One region of the Microbispora sp. NBRC 16548 genome, then DNA from elsewhere that is predicted to be linked to it. Evidence: riboswitches for the same ligand, from Rfam matches in the RefSeq annotation. Region 1 holds a riboswitch; the other holds the start of a gene.
What was found. A riboswitch is a leader RNA that binds a small molecule or an ion and turns the genes downstream of it on or off. The one in region 1 is predicted to bind glycine.
Positions count from the first base shown of each region.

Region 2: another riboswitch for glycine. It lies ahead of gcvT (glycine cleavage system aminomethyltransferase GcvT); the one in region 1 lies ahead of gcvP (aminomethyl-transferring glycine dehydrogenase).

Region 1 covers NZ_BSSF01000014.1:85,819-90,799, forward strand. The annotation lists gene gcvP (aminomethyl-transferring glycine dehydrogenase) at 1-1,906, opposite strand, end outside; glycine riboswitch at 2,089-2,180, opposite strand; gene QSK36_RS32525 (response regulator) at 2,203-2,910, opposite strand; gene QSK36_RS32530 (sensor histidine kinase) at 2,907-4,880, opposite strand.
Region 2 covers NZ_BSSF01000008.1:118,415-123,395, forward strand. The annotation lists gene QSK36_RS23160 (3-oxoacyl-ACP reductase) at 1-504, shown strand, start outside; gene QSK36_RS23165 (gamma-glutamyl-gamma-aminobutyrate hydrolase family protein) at 516-1,205, shown strand; gene QSK36_RS23170 (AfsR/SARP family transcriptional regulator) at 1,603-2,406, shown strand; glycine riboswitch at 2,504-2,601, shown strand; glycine riboswitch at 2,602-2,697, shown strand; gene gcvT (glycine cleavage system aminomethyltransferase GcvT) at 2,740-3,831, shown strand; gene gcvH (glycine cleavage system protein GcvH) at 3,828-4,220, shown strand; gene QSK36_RS23185 (L-serine ammonia-lyase) at 4,245-4,981, shown strand, end outside.

The DNA of each region.
Region 1 (4,981 bases):
GCTTGTCGATCTTGGCGGCGAGGTCGGCGACGTCGACGTTGCCGTTCTCGTCGCAGGCCACCACGACCACCCGCATGCCCGCCATGACGGCGCTGGCGGCGTTGGTGCCGTGCGCGGAGGACGGGATGAGGCACACGTCGCGGCCGCCCTCGCCCCTGGAGCGGTGGTAGGACCTGATCGCCAGCAGCCCGGCGAACTCGCCCTGGGAACCCGCGTTCGGCTGGATCGACACCCGGTCGTAGCCGGTGACCTCGGCCAGCCAGCCCTCCAGCGTCGCGATCAGCTCGGCGTATCCCTCGGCCTGCTCCGCCGGCGCGAACGGGTGGATCGAGGCGAACTCCGGCCAGGTGACCGGCTCCATCTCCGTGGTCGCGTTGAGCTTCATCGTGCAGGAGCCCAGCGGGATCATCGAGCGGTCGAGCGCGATGTCCTTGTCCTGCAGCCGCCGCAGGTAACGCAGCATCGCCGTCTCGGACCGGTGGGAGTGGAACACCGGGTGGGTGAGGAAGTCCGAGGTCCGCTGCAGGTCGGCCGGGAGCGCGTCGGAGGTCACCCGGTCGAGGTCCTCGACCACGAGTTCGGGCGCGCCGAACGCCGCCCAGACCGCCTGCAGGTGGTCCGTGGTGGTCTTCTCGTCGCAGGCGACCCCGACGTGGTCGTCGTCGGCCAGGCGCAGGTTCACGCCCCGCTCCGCGGCGGCGGCCACGACCTGAGCGGCCCGCCCGGGCACGCGGGCGAGCACGGTGTCGAAGAACTCGTCGTGGACGACCTCCACGCCGCCCTCGCGCAGCCCGGCGGCCAGGACGGCCGCGTGGCGGTGCACCCGCTGGGCGATCCTCCTGAGGCCCTCCGGGCCGTGGTAAACGGCGTACATCGACGCCATGACGGCGAGCAGCACCTGCGCGGTGCAGATGTTGCTGGTGGCCTTCTCCCGCCGGATGTGCTGCTCGCGGGTCTGCAGGGCCAGCCGGTAGGCCGTGCGGCCGTCGGCGTCCAGCGAGACGCCGACCAGGCGGCCCGGCATCTGCCGCTGCAGGCCCTCGCGGACGGCCATGTACGCGGCGTGGGGGCCGCCGTAGCCCAGCGGGACACCGAAGCGCTGGGAGGAGCCGACCGCGATGTCGGCGCCCTGCTCGCCCGGAGCCTCCAGCAGGGTCAGCGCCAGCAGGTCGGCCGCGGCCACCAGCAGCGCCCCCTGGGCGTGCGCCCGCTCGGCAATTGCGCGGAAGGACGCCACCCGGCCGCTCGCGCCCGGATACTGGACGAGGACTCCGAAGCACTCGGGCAGCTCGCCGGCGAGGTCGGACTCCACCAGCGTGATGCCGAGCGGCTCGGCGCGGGTCGCCAGCACGGCCTTGGTCTGCGGCAGCGCGTCGGCGTCCACCACGAACACGTCGGTCTTCACCTTGCTCGCCCGCCGGGCCAGCGTCATCGCCTCGGCCGCGGCCGTCGCCTCGTCGAGCAGGGACGCGCCGGCGACGTCGAGGCCGGTGAGGTCCGACACGACCGTCTGGAAGTTCAGCAGCGCCTCCAGCCGCCCCTGCGAGATCTCCGGCTGGTAGGGCGTGTACGCGGTGTACCAGCCGGGGTTCTCCATCACGTTGCGGAGGACGACACCCGGGGTGATCGTGTCGTGGTACCCGAGGCCGATCATCGGGGTCAGCACCCGGTTGCGGCCGGCGAGGGCGCGCAGCTCGGCCAGGGCCTCGGCCTCCCCCACCGCCTCGGGCAGGTTCAGCGGGCCGCGCGTGCGGATGGCCTCGGGCACGGCCACCGCGAGCAGGTCGGACACCGACTCGTAGCCGACGGCCTCCAGCATCCGGGCGCGGCCGGCCTCGGAGGGACCGATATGACGGGTGGCGAAGGGCGGAGCGGAAAGATCGCGAAGCGTGGACCGATCGGTCATGACAGGGGCCTCCTGGGCGGGTCGAGACCTGCGGCGACCGTCCGGCGCCCTGCGTGGCGCGGCCGGTCGTGAAGCGGTCTCCCCCTCTGTCATCGGACCTGAGAGCTTCACCGGGCCGTCGAGCCCGGCTTTCCCCTTCGGTGAGGCGCCGCCTGGCCGGCGGGCCTGCTTTTCAGAGTCGCCTCGTCCGTGCGGTACGGATGCCTGAGAGATTCCGGGGAGGTTTGCTCCTTCGGCGCCCCTGAAGGCCAGGGGTCTCTCCCGCACGAGGTCGTCGGCCGTGTCCACTCTACCCGTTACCCCGGATCCGCCCGACTCGCACCCGGCGCGAGATCGGCGCCGAGACCGGCCTGGCGGGCGCGGACGATGGCCTCGGCCCGGTCGGCGACCGCCAGCTTCGCGAAAATGGCGGTGATGTGGTTGCTGACCGTCTTGCCGCTGATGGTCAGGTGCCGGGCGATCGCGGGGTTGGACCGTCCGGCCGCGATGAGGTCGAGGATCTCCCGTTCACGCGCGGTGAGCTCGGGAAAGGGCTCGGGGACAGGAGCGGAGCCCGGCGCGAGGGAGGCCCCGCCGGCGAAGAAGTCGATGATCCGGCGGGCCACATTCGGCCCGAAGACGGCGTGGCCGGCCGCGACCGAGCGGACCGCCCGGACGATCTCCTCCTGTTTCGCACCCTTGACCAGATATCCGAAGGCTCCGGCGCGCATCGCGGCGAACACCGACTCGTCGTCCTCGAACATCGTGAGTACGAGCACCCGGGCGGCGGGCACGGCGCGCACGATGGCCCTGGTGGCCTCCACCCCGTCGACGCCCGGCATGTGCAGGTCCATGACCACGACGTCGGGGCGCGTGAGCTGGACCTCGCGGCGGGCGGCGTCGCCGTCGCCGGCCTCGCCCACCACCTCGATGTCCGGCAGCGACGTCACCAGGGCACGCAGGCCCTCCCGCATCAGCGGGTGGTCGTCGACGACGACGATCCTGATCGGTTCCCCGGCGGTCATGTCTGCTCCAGTGGAAGGCGGGCGTGGACGCGGCCGCCGCGGTCGGTGGGGCCGGCGGTGAGCGTACCGCCCAGTTCGGCTGCCCGCTCGTGCATGGATCGCAGGCCGACGCCGTGCGGCCAGGCGCCGGCGCCCCCGGAGCCGTTGTCGCTCACCTCCACGTGCAGGGCGTGATCGGCCCGCAGGGAGACCCGGCACGCCGTCGCCCCGCCGTGGCGCAGCGCGTTGGTGACCGCCTCGGTGGCGATGCGGAAGGCGGCCACCTCCACCGCGGCGGCCAGCGGCGGCAGGTCCTCCGGGGCGTCGACCGTGACCACGCATCCGGCGTGCTCGCGCCGCCAGGCCTGCTGGGCGCGCCGGCGCAGCGCGCCCAGCAGTCCGAGCTCGTCGAGGTCGGGCGGGCGCAGATCGTAGACGAGGCGCCGGATGTCGGCGATCGCGGCAGTCAGGTCGGCGCGCAGGTCGAGCAGGAGCCGCCCGCTCCGCACCGGGTCGCTGTCGCGCAGATTGTGGGCCGCGTCGGCCTTGAGGGTCACCGCCGTGAGCACCGTGCCGAGGCCGTCGTGCAGGTCGCGGCGCAGCCGCCGGCGCTCCTCCTCCCGGGCTGCCACGATCCGCGTGCGCGACTCGCCCAGTTGCTCCGACAGACGCACGGCCTGCAGGGCCAGGCCGACCGGGGCCGCCAGCAGGCCGAGGGCGCGGCGGTCGGCGCCGGACAGCCGGTTCTCCCCCGCGCGCAGCCCGACGAGCAGGTCGGCGGGCGGCCCGTCGGCCACCTCCAGCGACACGGTGTGCCGCAGTTGCGGCGGCACACCGTATGTCGCGACCAGCCGGCCGTCGGAGCTGACCGCGGCGTACGGCAGCCGCAGCGCCTCGCACACGGCCCGCAGCACCCCGTCGAGGCCGGTGCCGAGCCGCAGGCCGACCCGGGCGGCGGCCGCCGCGGGATCGCGGCGCTGGCCGTACATGACCCTGTCCACCGCGGACTGCACGGCGGAGCGGGCGGGCGCGAAAGCGAGGGCGATGGCCGCGGTCGCGATGACGGGCGTGGCCGACAGCCGGTCCTGCGCCAGCGCGGACAGCCCCGCGACGACGCCCAGGTAGGCGAGCACGACGCCGAGCGTGAGCACCCCGTACACCAGCGACCGGTTGACGATCAGCTCGATGTCGTACAGCCGGTGGCGCAGGATCGCCACCGTGGCCGCGGCCGGGATCAGTGGCAGGGTCAGCAGGAACAGCACCGGCCCGTCGGTCGTCACGATCCGCTGGACGTTGAGCGTCGCGAACAGTCCCACTCCCCACATCAGCCACATGAGCTGCAGCCGCGGCACGCCGCGCGACCGGCGGATGCGCAGGCCGAGCACGCCGAGGGAGGCCAGCAGCACCAGCGCGTCGGCGGCGGCGAACACCGGCGTCAGCCGCAGGGCGGCCTCGCCTGCCGCGGGGGGCAGGATCGGGTCGCCCGCGGTGACCGATCCCCCTTCGGCGACCCCGGCCGCCACCGGCAGTGTCAGGATCGGCGTGAGCGGCAGGACGGCGAGGGTCGCGACGGCCAGCGGTCGCCAGCGCCGGGACAACGGCCTGCCGTCCGGGAACAGCTGGATGATCAGCGGAAGGCAGACGGCGGGCGCCGGGATCCACACGGTGATGCCGAGCAGCTCGACCGCCCGCGCCCACCGCTCCGGCAGCCCCACCGCGCCGGAGAGCAGCCCCAGACAGGCCACGCTCAGGCTGTAGCAGGCGCCGTACCCCACGAACAGGAGCCCGACGCGGTGCCCGGGCCGGTGCGCCAGCACCGTCGCGCCGAACGTGGTGAAAGTCAGCGCCTGGGCGCTGTTGGTCAGCAAGTAGGAGTCGTCGGCCGCGTCGGCGAAGGTGAGCCCGCCGAGGAACCACGACACCCACGCCGCGGCGACCACGACGGTGGTGAGGGTGAGCACCGCGACCGGGCCGGCGCGCCTGACTGCCATGGACTCATCATCGGGTCCCGCCGCTCCCATCGGCCATAGGGGCGCGTCCCCAGAGCCGGCGGGAGCGGCCGGGACCGGACCGGGAGTCCGCGCCCACGACG
Region 2 (4,981 bases), on a different contig from region 1:
ATCTCGCCTCCGGACGACGACTCCATCCTGGAGACCGGCATCGACGCCTGGCGCCGGGTGCAGGAGGTCAACCTCACCAGCGTCTACCTGTGCTGCAAGCACGTGATCCCGTACATGCAGCGGCAGGGCAAGGGCTCGATCGTCAACACCGCGTCGTTCGTCGCGGTGCTGGGCTCGGCCACCTCGCAGATCTCCTACACCGCCTCCAAGGGCGGCGTGCTCGCGATGAGCCGCGAGCTGGGCGTCCAGTTCGCCCGCGAGGGCATCCGGGTCAACGCGCTGTGCCCCGGACCTGTGGACACCCCGCTGCTGCGGGAGCTGTTCGCCAAGGACCCCGAACGCGCCCAGCGCCGTCTCGTCCACGTGCCGATCGGCCGTTTCGCCCGGGCCGAGGAGATCGCCGCGGCGGTCGCGTTCCTCGCCTCCGACGACGCGTCGTTCATCACCGCCTCGGAGTTCCTGGTCGACGGCGGCATCTCCGGCGCGTACGTCACTCCGCTGTAAGGGGTATGCCCATGGCCCGTCCCGTGATCGGCGTGACGTGCTACGTCGAGCCGGCGAGGTTCACCGTCTGGGACATGCCGGCGGCGCTGCTGCCGTACATGTACGTCGACCACATCGCGCGGGCGGGCGGCCAGCCGGTCATCCTGCCGCCCGCAGGGGAGCCCGCCGCGCTGGCCGGGCGACTGGACGGGCTGATCATCGCGGGCGGGGGCGACATCGACCCCGCCCGGTACGGCGCGCCACCCGCCGAACAGACCGGATACGTCCGGGAGTTCCGCGACGAGGCGGAGTTCGGGCTGATGGAGGCCGCCCTGCGCACCGGCCTGCCGTTCCTCGGCATCTGCCGGGGCCTGCAGGTGCTCAACGTGGCGCTGGGCGGCACCCTCCACCAGCATCTGCCCGACGTGGTCGGCCACACCGCCCACTCCCCCGCCCCCGGGACGTTCGGCCGCCTCCCCGTACGGCTCTCGCCGGAGTTGGCCAAGATCTACGACGGCGAGGACCTGACGCCCGCCCACTACCACCACCAGGCGATCGACCGCCTGGCGGACGGGCTGGCGGTCACCGCCCGCTCGGACGACGGCACGATCGAGGCCGTCGAGGTCACGGGCGCGGCGTTCGCCCTGGCCGTCCAGTGGCACCCGGAGGCCGACGAGGACGGCCCGCTGTTCCACGCCCTCGTCGCCGCCGCCCGCCACTGAGGGTCCCGCGGGATCGGCGCCGTCTTCGCCGGCCATCCCGCCGAGCGTGCCGACCGGCTCCCGGAAAACCTCGCCCGTCATAAGCCGTACCTCCCCGGGCCGGCGCCGCACCGCGCCGATCATCGCGTAATCGGCGTCACACTCTCACTCCGCCGGCATGACAGTCGGCGAGAGCTTGATCTGTAACCGATTTCATTTAGGTTATCGGCGTATCGGCGCGCACGGGGCCGGGCATTGCGGCCCACAGTGCGGCGTTTATGGGCTCCGGAGCGGCCGACATACAAACGGCATATTTTTGACTCAAGCCGCCGGAGAGAGATATGGTCAAATGGCGATCAAAGCCGCATCGTCGGCGCGTTCACGCTGCTTTCGTGCGAGGGGAACCGTGTTATACGCCGTGCTCGGACCGTTCCTGGCCATGAAACCCTCAGGGGATGTCATCGCCGGGCTCGCCCCGAGGCACCGGCAGCTCCTCGCACTGTTCCTGCTCAATCCGAATATCGCGGTTCACCGGGACCGGCTCATCGATCTGTTGTGGAATGGCCGTCCCACTAAATCGGCGCCGCGGAATCTTACCACCTACATCGCACAGGTGCGGCGGCGGCTCTCGCCACGCGACCCCGACCTTTCTCCGCTGCACACCGTGGACGGCGGCTACCTTCTTTCCGTCCCGCCGGGATCCGTGGATGCTGCAGTATTCAACCATTTCGCGGCGCAGGGCAGAATCGCTCGCGAAAATGGCGATTACCACAATGCGGCGAGGATGTTCGAGAACGCGCTGAGCCTGTGGCGGGGCGACGCCCTGCTCGCCATGAGGCATGTCGACGAGCTCTCCGCGTGGGCCGAACGGCTCGACGAGGACCGGCGCGCGGTGACCGAGGACCTCTTCGACGTACGGCTGGCGCTCGGGCACCATCACGAGATCGTCGGCGGCCTTGCCCAGTGGGCCCGGCGCCACCCGCTGCGCGAACGGCCGCACCGGCAGCTCATGCTGGCGCTGCACCGATCGGGCCGCACCCACGACGCCTCGGCGTCCTACCAGCGGCTGCGCCGCACCCTGGTCGACTGCCTCGGCACCGAGCCGTCCCCCGACACGCAGGCCCTCCACCAGCGGATCCTCACCGGCGACGACCTTCCGTCCGCCCTGATGCGCCTCCGCGCGGGGCATCGGCCGCCGCGCGAGTGCGATCACAGACCGTAACGAAAGCCCGCAAGGACGGATACCTTGATCGAGGAAATCGGGGCGATCCTGCCGGTTACGGGGATGGCGGCGAACCACTAGGCTTGCAGCACACCGGTGATCCCGTGCGGGAGAGCGTCCTGGCATCCGGTCAGGGCCCCTGAAGGAGCAAGCCCTCCCCGCGAACCTCTCAAGGCAAAGGACCGTGCGGGCCAGGTGACCTCTGGAAAGAAGGCCGGAAGGCCTCGCCGAAGGTGAAAGTCCGGCAAAGATCGGACGAAGCTCTCAGGCGCCGATGACAGAGGGGGAGGATGCCCGATAGTCAAACGCAGCATCCGTCCTTCCGAGGTGCGCATGTCCCGATCCACCCCGCTCCGCGAGATCCACCAAAGTCTGGGCGCGACCCTGACCGACTTCGCGGGCTGGCAGATGCCCCTGCGCTACGGCAGTGAGTCGGCCGAGCACAACGCGGTGCGCACGGCCGCGGGGCTGTTCGACCTGTCCCACATGGGGGAGATCTTCGTCGTCGGCGCGCAGGCGGGCGAGGCGCTCGACCGCGCTCTCGTGGGACACCTCAGCGTCCTCGCGCCCGGCCGGGCCCGCTACACGATGATCGTGAACGAGACCGGCGGCATCCTCGACGATCTCATCGTCTACCGCCTTGACGAAGACCAGTACATGGTCGTCGCCAACGCCTCCAACTACGCCCTCGTCGCCCGTGAGCTCGCCGACCGGGTCCGGGGCTACGACGCGCGGGTGACCGACCGGTCGGACGAGTACGCGCTGGTCGCGGTGCAGGGCCCGCGCAGCGCCGAGATCCTGACCGCGCTGACCGACGCCGACCTCGACGATCTGAAGTACTACGCCATCGTCCCCGGCGTCGTCGCGGGCACGCCCGCCCTGATCGCACGCACCGGATACACCGGCGAGGACGGCTTCGAGCTTTTCGTGCTGAACGAGCACGCCGCGCCCCTGTGGAACGCCCTCGCCGAGGCGGGCAAGGACGCCGGGCTCGTCCCCGCCGGCCTGTCGGCCCGCGACACGCTGCGCCTGGAAGCCGGCATGCCGCTGTACGGCAACGAGCTGAGCGCGGCGATCACGCCGTTCGACGCGGGACTCGGCCGGGTCGTCCGCTTCGACAAGCCCGGCGACTTCGTGGGTAAGGCCGCCCTCGAGCGGGCAGCGGAGAACGGCGCCAGGCGGCGCCTGGTCGGGCTGGTGGCGCGCGGCCGCCGCGTGCCCCGCCACGGCTACCCCGTCACCCGCGAGGGCGCCGTCGTCGGCGAGGTGACCAGCGGCGCCCCGTCGCAGTCCCTCGGCCGCCCGATCGCCCTGGCGTACGTCGACGAGGGCGCCCTGGAGAAGGGTGGCCTGGCCGTGGACATCCGGGGCAGCCAAGAACCGGTCGACGTCGTCGATCTGCCTTTCTACAGGAGGAGCAAGTGAGCACCATTCCGGACGACCTGAGCTACACCAAGGAACACGAGTGGGTGGCCGGGATCGAGGACGGCCTCACCGTGACGGTGGGCATCACGGCGTACGCGGCCGAGCAGCTCGGCGACGTGGTTTACGTGGAGGTGCACTCGGAGGTCGGCTCGACGGTCGCGGCCGGCGACGCGGTCGGCGAGGTGGAGTCCACCAAGTCCGTGAGCGACATCTTCGCGCCGGTCGGCGGCGAGGTCGTCGAGATCAACTCCGCCGTCGTGGACAACCCCTCGCTGGTCAACTCCGACCCGTACGGCGAGGGCTGGCTGTTCCGCGTGCGCGTGGAGGAGGCGCCGGAGGACCTGCTGTCGGCCGCGGAGTACACCGCGCTGACCTCCGGCGAGTCCTGACAGCCGGCTGAGAGGCGACGGTCAATGGCGATCAGCGTCTTCGACCTGTTCAAGGTGGGGATCGGGCCGTCCAGCTCGCACACGGGCGGCCCGATGGCGGCGGCGCACAAGTTCGTCCGCGGGCTGCACCAGGACGGGCTGCTGGAGAAGGCGACCCGGGTCGACGCCATCCTGTACGGCTCGCTCGGGCTGACCGGCAAGGGCCACGGCAGCGACAAGGCGGTCCTGCTGGGCCTGTCCGGCGACAAGCCCGAGCTGGTCGACGTCGACACCGTCGACGAACGGCTGGCGGCGATGCGGGCGAGCGGCACGGTCACCTTGTACGGCGTGCACGAGATCCCGTTCGTGGTCGGCGAGCACCTCGTCTTCGAGCGCAAGCTGTCGCTCCCCCACCACCCGAACGGCATGCGGTTCACGGCGTACGCCGACGACACGGTGCTGCGCGAGAAGGTGTACTACTCGGTCGGCGGCGGCTTCGTGGTGGACGAGAACGCCACCGGCGCCGACCGGATCAAGCCGGACGACACGGTGCTGCCGTACGCCTTCACGACCGCGCACGAACTGCTCGCGCACTGCGCCGAGACCGGCCTGTCGATCTCCGGCCTGATGATGGAGAACGAGAAGGCCTTCGGCCGTACGGAGGAGGAGATCCGGGCCCGCCTGCTGCACCTGTGGTCGGTGATGGCCGAGTGCGTACGGCGCGGCACCGGCCGCGAGGGCGTCCTGCCGGGCGGGCTCAAGGTGCGCCGCCGGGCCCACCA